Regions from separate parts of the Clostridium sp. LIBA-8841 genome, predicted to be linked through region 1. Evidence: a T-box and tRNA genes for the amino acid it is inferred to sense, from the RefSeq annotation. Region 1 holds a T-box; the other regions hold tRNA genes.
The links. The T-box of region 1 lies ahead of alaS (alanine--tRNA ligase). A T-box ahead of a tRNA ligase gene usually reads a tRNA of that ligase, here a tRNA-Ala.

Region 2: it encodes a tRNA-Ala, which carries the amino acid that the T-box ahead of alaS (alanine--tRNA ligase) is inferred to sense. The anticodon was not compared.
Region 3: it encodes a tRNA-Ala, which carries the amino acid that the T-box ahead of alaS (alanine--tRNA ligase) is inferred to sense. The anticodon was not compared.

Annotation. Positions count from the first base shown of each region.
Region 1 covers NZ_CM173488.1:2,825,777-2,830,072, forward strand. The annotation lists gene alaS (alanine--tRNA ligase) at 1-1,898, opposite strand, end outside; T-box leader at 2,063-2,233, opposite strand; gene AC2A4K_RS12305 (AI-2E family transporter) at 2,459-3,496, opposite strand; gene AC2A4K_RS12310 (PRC-barrel domain-containing protein) at 3,580-4,056, opposite strand; gene AC2A4K_RS12315 (PH domain-containing protein) at 4,204-4,296, opposite strand, start outside.
Region 2 covers NZ_CM173488.1:13,093-17,388, forward strand. The annotation lists rRNA gene AC2A4K_RS00045 (23S ribosomal RNA) at 1-1,273, shown strand, start outside; rRNA gene rrf (5S ribosomal RNA) at 1,368-1,486, shown strand; tRNA gene AC2A4K_RS00055 (tRNA-Ile) at 1,492-1,568, shown strand; tRNA gene AC2A4K_RS00060 (tRNA-Ala) at 1,574-1,649, shown strand; gene AC2A4K_RS00065 (HD domain-containing protein) at 1,923-2,426, shown strand; gene AC2A4K_RS00070 (UPF0182 family protein) at 2,577-4,296, shown strand, end outside.
Region 3 covers NZ_CM173488.1:87,941-92,236, reverse strand. The annotation lists gene AC2A4K_RS00450 (hypothetical protein) at 1-37, opposite strand, end outside; gene AC2A4K_RS00445 (APC family permease) at 164-1,486, opposite strand; tRNA gene AC2A4K_RS00440 (tRNA-Ala) at 2,243-2,318, opposite strand; tRNA gene AC2A4K_RS00435 (tRNA-Ile) at 2,324-2,400, opposite strand; rRNA gene rrf (5S ribosomal RNA) at 2,406-2,524, opposite strand; rRNA gene AC2A4K_RS00425 (23S ribosomal RNA) at 2,619-4,296, opposite strand, start outside.

The DNA of each region.
Region 1 (4,296 bases):
ATTTCTTTTGTATCAACTACAGCTACAGTCATTATTTTCTCATTTACTAATAATTCAACTTTTTCTAATTCTTCCTCAGTTAAAGCTGCAAAGTGAGTAAAGTCAAATCTTAATCTTTCTTCATCAACATATGAACCTGATTGGTTTACATGATCTCCTAAAACTTCTCTTAAAGCTTCATGTAACATGTGAGTAGCAGTATGGTTTTTACATATATTAGATCTTCTTGAAGCATCTACTGATAATTTAACCTCTTGACCTTCTTTTATACTTCCTTCTACTACTTTAATGTAGTGAACAAATTTTCCACCAACATTCTTCTTACAATCAGTAACTATTGCCATTCCTGTTTCTGAAGTTAAGTTACCTTTATCTCCAATTTGACCTCCCATTTCAGCGTAGAATGGAGTTTTCTCTGTTAATAAGAATCCTTCTTCCCCTTCTGAAAGTTCAGCCTTGAATTCTTCGTTGCTTCCTAAAACTATAACTTTTGAATTAAGTTCTAAGTTAACATATCCATCAAACTCAGTAACTACTGAAGCATCAATCTTGTTTATTGGACTTTCTTCACTTCCCATGTAGCTACTTTCGCCTCTAGCATTTCTAGCTCTTTCTCTTTGCTCTTTCATTTCTTTATTAAAGTTTTCTATATCTAACTCTAATCCTTTTTCTTCTAAAATCTCTTGAGTAAGTTCTAGTGGGAATCCAAATGTATCATATAATTTGAAAGCTTTAGCTCCTGATAAAACTTTCTCATTCTTTTCTTCCATTTCTGAAATATAGCTCATAAGTATATCCATACCTGAATCTATTGTTTCATTAAATCTTTCTTCTTCTAATTTGATTATCTTCTTAATATAATCAGCTTTTTCTTTTAATTCTGGATAAGCTTCTCCATAGTTTTCAACTACTGCATCAACCATTTCATTTAAGAATATTCCCTTAACTCCTAAAAGTCTACCATGTCTAGCAGCTCTTCTAAGAAGTCTTCTTAAAACATATCCTCTTCCTTCGTTTGAAGGTTGAACTCCATCACAGATTAAGAAAGTAACACTCTTACCATGGTCTGTTATTATTCTTAATGATACATCAGTGTTTTTATCTTCTCCATATTTAGCATTTGTTAATTCGCATGCTTTATTTAATATGTTTTTAACTGTATCTATTTCAAAGATGTTATCAACACCTTGCATTATTGTAGCTATTCTCTCAAGACCCATTCCTGTATCTATGTTCTTTTGAGCTAACTCGTTATAGTTTCCTTCTTCATCTTTATCAAATTGAGTGAAAACTAAGTTCCAGAACTCAACTATTCTATCAGCATCAGAAGCTTCTAAGAATTCTTCAACAGTCTCAACTTTTCCTTCTCCTCTATCGAAGTGAATTTCTGTACATGGACCACATGGACCTACTCCGATTTCCCAGAAGTTATCATCTTTTCCTAATCTGAATATTCTGCTTGGATCTACATCTGTTTTACTAGTCCAAATGTCATAAGCTTCATCATCATTTAAGTATATTGTTACATATAACTTATCTTTAGGAATTCCTAAAGTTTCTGTTATGAACTCCCAAGCCCAAGGAATTATTTCTCCTTTAAAGTAATCTCCAAATGAGAAGTTTCCTAACATTTCAAAGAATGTACCATGTCTTGAAGTTTTTCCAACATTCTCTATATCACCAGTTCTTATACACTTTTGGCAAGTTGTTATTCTCTTTCTTGGTGGTTGCTCTAAGCCTGTGAAGTAAGGCTTTAAAGGTGCCATACCAGCGTTTATTAATAATAAACTCTTATCGTTTTTAGGTACTAGTGGAAATGATTGTAATCTTAAATGATCTTTGCTTTCAAAAAAGCTTAAGTATTTTTCTCTTAATTCATTTGCTCCCATGAATTTCATAATTCTTTACCTCCAAATTTTATGTATTTATCCTTTTGCTTCAATCTTTAATCTCTCTGTTCTTTAAAACAGATTAAAAATTCACTTAGCTCTTAGATAAGTTTTTTATTTTATTATTAGTTTTACACACAAAAAAAGAACATAAAAACAAACACCCCTAAAACTCAAGGGACGAAAGCCTATGCTCCGCGGTACCACCCTAATTATGTAAAACTACATCACTCTAAAAAATATAGCTCAAAGATAGCTTCAACACCTCTTTTAAGAAGTTCTCACCAACCACTTCCTCTCTGGATAAAAGATAAATGCCTACTCATTCTCGTCAACGCTTTTCATTTAGTTATTATAGGCAAATTATAAGAAAAATTTCTTCACATGTCAATATAATTGCCAATTGTATGTGTATCTATTTCATTAAAATTCCTTTATATTATATGGTAAACTTAGATATTTCACATAAATACTAAACTTTCCTTTTTGCTATGTTTCATGTAAAGGTTGATTTGTATAAAAACATATGATAATCCTAATCACTGAAAATCTTAGCTTCATTTTAAACCTTAAAGGAACATATAATAATCCCAATCTTCATATATTACCTTAATTATAACTGCTATAGGGACTATAAATACCATCCCCATAAGGCCTCCTATTTGCTCTCCAATTAAAAGCAATATTATGATTAATATTGGATGCATATCTATACTCTCTGCCGTAATTTTAGGTGCTATTAAGTTTCCTTCTATTTGTTGAATTATTAAGAAGGTTACTATGACCCATAGAACTTTACTTGGTCCTTCCACTAAGGCCACAATAATGGCTGGAATTGCTCCTAAAATAGCTCCAAAGTAAGGTACTATATTTAATAAGGCATTTAAAAATGCCAATAGTAATGGAAACTTTAAACCTAATATAAGCATCCCTATAAAAGTCATAACTCCAACTAGCAAACTTAAAAGTAATTGTCCTAAAATATATTTACCTAAAACCCTATCTATATCCCTTCCAAGATTTTTTAATAGGGATCTTTTGTTCATAGGGAAAAAATATAAAAATTTATTAGAAATCAAATCTCCATAAGCTAAAAAATAATAAGCTAAAACTGGTATTACAGCAAAAGCTAAAATATTTTCAGAGAACCCAATTAAATTATTTATAGTATTATTAGCAAAGTTAGCTATAAATATATTGAGTTTTTCTGTAGCTTGAGCCTCAACAACGTTAAAAACTCCTGAATCCATAAACTTCATCTTCATTGCTAAGTCATTTATAAAAGTTTCAATGCTATTTATAAGTCCATCAAAGCTTTCTCCTTCTTTAAACATACTTGGAATTAGAGCCATGAAAAAGAACAGCATTAAGAGAATTATTCCTACTACCACAACCATAGCTAAAAAGCTCTTATTAAATTTTGTTTTTTCATACAGTAACCTATATAAGGGTTTTAGAATATATGCAAAAACTCCTGATGCTATTATTATAATAATAGTATTTCTAAAAGCTTCAAATCTATAAAAAAGAAATATAAATAAAGCTGCTATCAATATAATTATTATATTTCTAGTTAATTTTCTTTTATTTTTTAAAGCCTCAAACATTCTAATTCCTTCTTTCACTTAATATCAAAAATAGCATAAGATAAAGAATAATCCTTTCTCTTCTATAAAGATTGAATAATTATTTAATCTTTATAAGATTTAGCTGGAAGCATTCTCATATTTATATTCTTGTTACCAAAAAACAAAATATTCTCTTCTCCCAAAATAGTCTCTTTTAGTTGAACTACTCTTTTTCCATTCTTAAACTTATCAAAGATTCCTCCAACCACAATTAGTCCTCTTATATAAAAATCATAGTCTATTAAAATATCCTCTAATATACCAAGCATATGTCCATCCTTATTTATAAGATCAAAATCTTTTATTTCACTAAATTTTAATCCTTTATGTATGTGAACTCCCTCAACCATAATAGTCTCACTTAAAGAAATGACATTAGTTAAATCCACATAATCTCTCTTTGAAAATAATTTTTTTGTTACTATGAATCCCATAACTTTTCCATTGAAATAATCCATAGCAAGATCACATACCACTCCAACCTTTTTTCCATTAGAATCAAAAACCTTAAGGCCAATTAAATCTCTTACTCTATACATCCTAAAAGTCCTCCCTTCCTAATTCAAGCAAAGTCATTAGTAATAATATTTAGTATTATCTATATCTTTCCAAAAAATACACAGTTTAAAGGTTATTTTAGAATTATTTCCATAAAATATAGCTAATATAAAAAAGATGATTAAATATTATACATTAAAATATTTAATCATCTTTTTCATTATATCTACTATATTATAATTTTCTTTTTCTTTTTTAAGTTCAAGTATTTTATAATATTC
Region 2 (4,296 bases), 1.0 Mb from region 1:
CCGTACCGCAAACCGACACAGGTAGGTGAGGAGAGAATCCTAAGGCCGGCGGAAGAATTACAGTTAAGGAACTCGGCAAATTGACCCCGTAAGTTCGCGAGAAGGGGTGCCTACGAGAGTAGGCCGCAGAGAATAGGCCCAAGCAACTGTTTAGCAAAAACACAGGTCTCTGCTAAAGCGTAAGCTGATGTATAGGGGCTGACGCCTGCCCGGTGCTGGAAGGTTAAGGGGAACACTTAGCGCAAGCGAAGGTGTGAACTTAAGCCCCAGTAAACGGCGGCCGTAACTATAACGGTCCTAAGGTAGCGAAATTCCTTGTCAGGTAAGTTCTGACCCGCACGAATGGCGTAATGACTTGGGCACTGTCTCAACTGTAAATCCGGCGAAGTTGTAGTGCGAGTGAAGATGCTCGCTACCCGCGATTGGACGGAAAGACCCCGTAGAGCTTTACTGTAGCTTAGCATTGAGTTTTGGTATTGTCTGTACAGGATAGGTGGGAGACTAGGAAACCAGGGCGTCAGCCTTGGTGGAGTCATCCTTGGGATACCACCCTGACAGTACTGAAATTCTAACTGGCGGCCATGAATCTGGTCACAGGACATTGTTAGGTGGGCAGTTTGACTGGGGCGGTCGCCTCCTAAAAAGTAACGGAGGCGCCCAAAGGTTCCCTCAGAACGGTCGGAAATCGTTCGTAGAGTGCAAAGGCAGAAGGGAGCCTGACTGCGACACCCACAAGTGGAGCAGGGACGAAAGTCGGGCTTAGTGATCCGGTGGTACCTCGTGGGAGGGCCATCGCTCAACGGATAAAAGCTACCTCGGGGATAACAGGCTGATCTCCCCCAAGAGTCCACATCGACGGGGAGGTTTGGCACCTCGATGTCGGCTCGTCGCATCCTGGGGCTGAAGTAGGTCCCAAGGGTTGGGCTGTTCGCCCATTAAAGCGGCACGCGAGCTGGGTTCAGAACGTCGTGAGACAGTTCGGTCCCTATCCGTCGCGGGCGTAGGAAATTTGAGAGGAGCTGTCCTTAGTACGAGAGGACCGGGATGGACTGACCTCTGGTGTACCAGTTGTTCTGCCAAGAGCACAGCTGGGTAGCTAAGTCGGGAATGGATAAACGCTGAAAGCATCTAAGCGTGAAGCCAACCTCAAGATGAGATTTCCCATAGCGTAAGCTAGTAAGATCCCTTGAAGAACACAAGGTTGATAGGTCGGGGGTGTAAGCATGGTAACATGTTCAGCTGACCGATACTAATAGATCGAGGGCTTGACCAAATATAGTAAATTAAATATGTGCAATTTTGAAAGAACAAAATCTTTCAAAAATATGTTGACAAATTATTAGAGATTTGATAACATATACATGTCATCTGGTGATGATGCTCTTTAGGGTAACACCCGTTTTCCATTCCGAACACGAAGGTTAAGCCTATTGAGGCCGATGGTACTGCACGGGAGACTGTGTGGGAGAGTAGGTGGTTGCCAGGTAATATGGATCTTTAGCTCAGTTGGTTAGAGCAACCGGCTCATAACCGGTAGGTCCGGGGTTCGAGTCCCTGAAGGTCCACCATTTTTGGGGGTATAGCTCAGTTGGGAGAGCACCTGCCTTGCACGCAGGGGGTCAAGAGTTCGAATCTCTTTATCTCCACCAAAAACTCTAAACATTTGTTTAGAGTTTTTTTATTGTCTTAAATACATATACAATTCTAAAGAATCTAAAATGTTCAAAATAATCTTAAAAATTTTCCACATAAATTATAAAAAACTAACAAGTTATCCACAGGAAATATGTGAGTTATATACATATAAACATTTAGTTAGTGGATAAATATATTAACGGAAAGATAATATATAATAATTATCTTTATATGTTATAATTTACAATATTAATATCTTTAATAAGAACAGAAGGTGAATACCTAATATGACTTACAGAATAAAGCAATTCTTTTGGGCTATTTCAGCTAATTTTAAAGAGCTAGATTATGCTTATGTAGAATGCTTTTTAACTGAGTACGAGTTACACCTTTTTAAAAAACTTAAAAAAGGTGAGCAGCTACATTGTATAAAAGTTTCTAGGGATTGTGTTAGATTAGCTAGAGCTAAAGGAATTAACTCAGATATACAATTAAGAAAAGTTTCTAAATTAGGATTATTACATGATATAGGAAAACTATATTATCCATTAAATGTGATGACTAAATCTTTTTTAATTTTGGGAAAAAGATTATCTAATAATGAAATAAGAAAGTTTCAAAATATAAAAGCTATATATATTTACTATAATCATGGAGATAAAGCATTTAATTATCTAAGAGAAAATGATTATGATCCAGATTTTATAGAAGCAATTAAGGGACATCATTCTATGAAGAGTGGGAATAATATATTGCTAGATATATTAAAAGAAGCAGATGATATGAATTAATTTAAAAAAATATTTTTTATAGAATTTATAAATATAATTTTCTATATAGATTTTATTAAAGTTCAGAGGTTATTAATATATATCTGAATTTTAATAAAGTTTTATTTTAAGTATATATATGAAATATTAAAAATTTAAGGAGGGGAAATTTTGAAAAATAAGATACTAAATATAGTTCTTATGAGTGTCTTACTTCTAGTTGTAATTTTATTAGTTTCAACTAACTTTATTATTAATGTTCAATGGTTTAAAGAAGTAGGATATTTAGATGTGTTTTTTACTAAATTAGTGGCTATATGCAAATTATTTATACCTATATTTATAGTATATTTTGCTGTTATAGCTATATATCTTTTTTCTTTGAGAAAAAGTATAAATAATTTAGTGGGGGAATCTAAGTTTAAATCAATTAAAAAATATTTCTTGTTATTAAATTTAGGAATATCAGTATTAGGAGCTGGAGCTACTGCAGCAACTCAGTGGTATAAAATTCTTCAATTTACTAATGCAGTTCCTTTTGGAGAAGTAGATCCTATATTTAACAAAGATATATCTTTTTATGTTTTTAAACTTCCATTAGTACAATCTATTTTTAATGCTACTATATCATTAATAGTTATATTAGCTATTATAACAGTTTTAATCTATTTAGCGTTAGGTCTTAAAGATAAATTCTATCAAAACCAAGATAATGTTATAAGTATAAATAATAGGGTTGATGGTATAAGAAAATTTGCGGGAAAACAACTAGCAGTGTTAGCATCAATATTAGCATTACTTATAGCTGGTGGTTACTTATTAAAATCATATAATTTAGTTTATAGTACTAGGGGAGTAGTCTATGGAGCAAGCTATACAGATGTTAAGATAACATTATTATTTTATAAGGTTATAGCTGTAGCCTGCGTAATATCTTCAATAATAGTTTTTGTTTCAATATTAAGGACAAAATTTAGACCAATAATAATATCAATTGCGGCAATTGCTGTACTTATTGTTTTAGAGCCTGTAGTAGCGATTCTTACTCAACAGTTTTTTGTTAAACCAAATGAAATGGAGTTAGAAAAACCGTATATTTCTTATAATATTGAGGCGACTAAGAAGGCTTTTAATATTGATAATATTGCAGTAAAAGAAATGGAGCCTAATGAGAATATAACTAGCCAAGAGTTAGAAGATAATAAGGATATAATTGAAAACTTGAAGGTTAATTCAACAGGCCCTCTACTAAGTTTCTATCAACAAGTTCAACTTATAAAAAATTACTATCAATTTAATGATACTGATACAGATAGATATGATATAAATGGAAAATATACTCAAGTATTTATTTCACCAAGAGAAATAAATAGAGAAGCTATGACTACATGGCAAAATAAACATCTTAGATATACTCATGGGTATGGAGTAGCTATGAGTAGGGTTAATAGTGTAACAGAAGCTGGACAACCTGATTTCGTTATGAAAGATATACCAACAGTTAACAATACAGATATCAATCTTGAGAATCCAAGAATATATTTTGGTGAAGGGGATAATGATTATGTTATTGTAAATACTGAAGGTGGTGAATTTGATTATCCAACAGGAGATACTGAAAATACATTTAATTATAATGGAACTGGTGGAATAAAAATGACACCTTTTAATAGATTATTATTTAGTATTTACGAAAAGAGTCCTAAAATAATAATGTCTAGTTCTATAACATCAGAAAGTAGAATAATTCTTAACCGTAATATAGTTGATAGAGTTCAAGCAATAGCGCCTTTCTTAACTTATGATAGTGATCCATATGTGGTAATTCATGATGGAAGGTTAGTTTGGATGATGGATGCATATACAACAACAGATAAATATCCTTTATCAG
Region 3 (4,296 bases), 1.1 Mb from region 1:
CAACTAATTTTTCTTCTAAAGATTCTACTTTTGCCATCTCAATACACTCCCCATTCAAATTTCTGCACCGTACATACTTTAGCCTCAATTTTAAAACTTATATTTATTATATAATAAATTAGTCAGTAGTACATAACAAAATTGTTAAATATAAAAATTCAATTTATCGAAAGTGTTTCTTTATGCTCATATATCCATAAACAGGGACTCCTAAAAGTATTAGAATAAATCCATACATTACAATCTCAGCTCCTGAAGCGTATATCGCCCAAGTTGCGAAAGCAAAACCTAATAAACATCTTATGATTAAACCTAAATGCTTTTTAAAAGTAGGTTTTTTATCTTCTTTAACCATTAATATTATTTCAGCAATAGTTGAAAAAGCGTATATTGGTAGATAACTTAAAGTAGCTAATACAACTATAAAGTTATATGCACCTGCTAACCCTTTAGTAAAGTTCATTAAGAATATAATATTAATAAATATACTTCCTATTATTAAAGCTACATATGGAGTATCGTACTTAGGATGTACTTTAGCAAATGTCCTAGGGAAAATTCCATCTTCTCCAGCAGCATAAGCAACCCTAGCCGTTGATAATAACCATCCCATACCAGTTCCTAAAATACTAATAGCTATAGCTACATTTAAAATATTTAAACTCTTTAAATTTAAAACTTTAACTATTATATCTGATATAGGTGCAGTACTTGTAGCTAATTCATTTTGACTCATAGCTCCCATAGCCACAATACTTATTAATATGTATAATATTGTGCTAATTAACATTCCCATAATAGTACTTCTCTTTATATTCTTTTCAGGATCTTTTATTTCTCCACCTGCAACAGATGCAGTTTCTAGCCCCATGAATGCCCATAAAGTTAATGCAGCTGCCGCAGGAATAGTAGATATACCTTTTTCTGCTGGGAACATTGGTGTTAAGTTTGCAGGATTAAAATACATTAATCCAACAATAATGAAGAATACAAATAATAAAACTTTAAAGACCGTTATTACAGAAGCAACTGTACCAGCTAACTTTGTTCCTCTTATATTTATATAAGTACAAATCCATAAAATTGCTGAGCAAAATAAAAATCCTGCTATTGGCGAATTAGTTAAGGAAGTCACTACTTCACCTAAATAAGTTGCAACAACTATAAAAATAGTAGCATTTCCAATCCATGAACCATTCCAATAAAGCCATGCTGTCATAAATCCCATAAAGTTCCCATAAGCTAATCTAGAATACTCATATGTTCCTCCAGTCTTAGGAATCTTTGATCCTAAGTTAGCAAATGTTAAGGCTAATATTAAAGATCCTAGTCCTGTTAATATCCAGGCCATTATTGTAGCACCTGGACCAGAAACACCTGCTAAACTGGCTGGAAGCATAAATATTCCCGATCCCATCATATTTCCAACTACAAGTGCAGTAGCTGTAAATAATCCTATTTCCTTTTTTAATTTAGGTTTTCCCATCTTTTAATCCTCCTAAAAGTGAATAAATCAAAAAACATCGATTTTTAACTATATATTTCTCCTTTAAATAGTTTCTTCTGTAATTTATTTATAACTATAATTAAATTGCTACATCTTCTAATCTATTCTTACAATATAAGTTTTACATAAAATTGCTATAAATAAAAATCTGATCACTTAAAGAAAATTCTAATTTTCATGACTACACAACTTTAAATCACTAAAGTTAAAATTTTGATACATGCTTTATAAAAACATTATAAATTTAAGTTTAAAAATTTATTTATAAAATTATATTCTATTTTATTTTTCCACTTTATCTTAAACCTATTATTATATATTAGTTTTCTCAATATAAAACTTATAATAATAATTAAAATTTAACCATCATAATAATTATAAATAAAAACATAAATATTTTCTATAAAATATAAGTATTTATGTGTTAATTTTTGTAAAAAATACTTTAAACACAGTTAATATATGTTTTTATTTATAAAACAAAACTAAAACATAGCTTTATATACACTTGATAAAAGTTAAAACCACCTTTATTTAAAAGGTGGTTCTAAAGTTAATATACAACAGCACCTGGCTTTTAATAAACAAACATTAAAAACTTTATCCTATGCTTATACTATGTCATTCAATATAAAAATAAGATTAATTTCTGTTACTATTTAAATAAATTAGATTAATTAAAACTTATATTATTTTACATAATAAAAAAGCTATGAACTTCGTTCATAGCTTTAATGGTGGAGATAAAGAGATTCGAACTCTTGACCCCCTGCGTGCAAGGCAGGTGCTCTCCCAACTGAGCTATACCCCCAAAAATGGTGGACCTTCAGGGACTCGAACCCCGGACCTACCGGTTATGAGCCGGTTGCTCTAACCAACTGAGCTAAAGATCCATATTACCTGGCAACCACCTACTCTCCCACACAGTCTCCCGTGCAGTACCATCGGCCTCAATAGGCTTAACCTTCGTGTTCGGAATGGAAAACGGGTGTTACCCTAAAGAGCATCATCACCAGATGACATGTATATGTTATCAAATCTCTAACAATTTGTCAACATATTTTTGAAAGATTTTGTTCTTTCAAAATTGCACATATTTAATTTACTATATTTGGTCAAGCCCTCGATCTATTAGTATCGGTCAGCTGAACATGTTACCATGCTTACACCCCCGACCTATCAACCTTGTGTTCTTCAAGGGATCTTACTAGCTTACGCTATGGGAAATCTCATCTTGAGGTTGGCTTCACGCTTAGATGCTTTCAGCGTTTATCCATTCCCGACTTAGCTACCCAGCTGTGCTCTTGGCAGAACAACTGGTACACCAGAGGTCAGTCCATCCCGGTCCTCTCGTACTAAGGACAGCTCCTCTCAAATTTCCTACGCCCGCGACGGATAGGGACCGAACTGTCTCACGACGTTCTGAACCCAGCTCGCGTGCCGCTTTAATGGGCGAACAGCCCAACCCTTGGGACCTACTTCAGCCCCAGGATGCGACGAGCCGACATCGAGGTGCCAAACCTCCCCGTCGATGTGGACTCTTGGGGGAGATCAGCCTGTTATCCCCGAGGTAGCTTTTATCCGTTGAGCGATGGCCCTCCCACGAGGTACCACCGGATCACTAAGCCCGACTTTCGTCCCTGCTCCACTTGTGGGTGTCGCAGTCAGGCTCCCTTCTGCCTTTGCACTCTACGAACGATTTCCGACCGTTCTGAGGGAACCTTTGGGCGCCTCCGTTACTTTTTAGGAGGCGACCGCCCCAGTCAAACTGCCCACCTAACAATGTCCTGTGACCAGATTCATGGCCGCCAGTTAGAATTTCAGTACTGTCAGGGTGGTATCCCAAGGATGACTCCACCAAGGCTGACGCCCTGGTTTCCTAGTCTCCCACCTATCCTGTACAGACAATACCAAAACTCAATGCTAAGCTACAGTAAAGCTCTACGGGGTCTTTCCGTCCAATCGCGGGTAGCGAGCATCTTCACTCGCACTACAACTTCGCCGGATTTACAGTTGAGACAGTGCCCAAGTCATTACGCCATTCGTGCGGGTCAGAACTTACCTGACAAGGAATTTCGCTACCTTAGGACCGTTATAGTTACGGCCGCCGTTTACTGGGGCTTAAGTTCACACCTTCGCTTGCGCTAAGTGTTCCCCTTAACCTTCCAGCACCGGGCAGGCGTCAGCCCCTATACATCAGCTTACGCTTTAGCAGAGACCTGTGTTTTTGCTAAACAGTTGCTTGGGCCTATTCTCTGCGGCCTACTCTCGTAGGCACCCCTTCTCGCGAACTTACGGGGTCAATTTGCCGAGTTCCTTAACTGTAATTCTTCCGCCGGCCTTAGGATTCTCTCCTCACCTACCTGTGTCGGTTTGCGGTACGGGCACTACTTCTCTCTCTAGACGCTTTTCTTGGCAGCGTGGAATCATGTACTTCGGTTCCGTAGAACCTTCCCCATCACACCTCAGCATTATGAAAGCGGATTTGCCTACTTTCACTGCCTAAATGCTTAGACTAGCATCCAATAGCTAGCACACACTATCCTCCTGCGTCACGCCATCGATAATAACGATGGTAGTGGTACTGGAATATCAACCAGTTGTCCATCACCTACGCCTTTCGGCCTCGGCTTAGGTCCCGACTAACCCTCAGCGGACGAACCTTCCTGAGGAAACCTTAGGTTTTCGGCCTGTGGGATTCTCACCCACATCTCGCTACTGATGCCAACATTCTCACTCGTAACCAGTCCACCGCTCCTTACGGTACGACTTCAGCCCGGTTACGACGC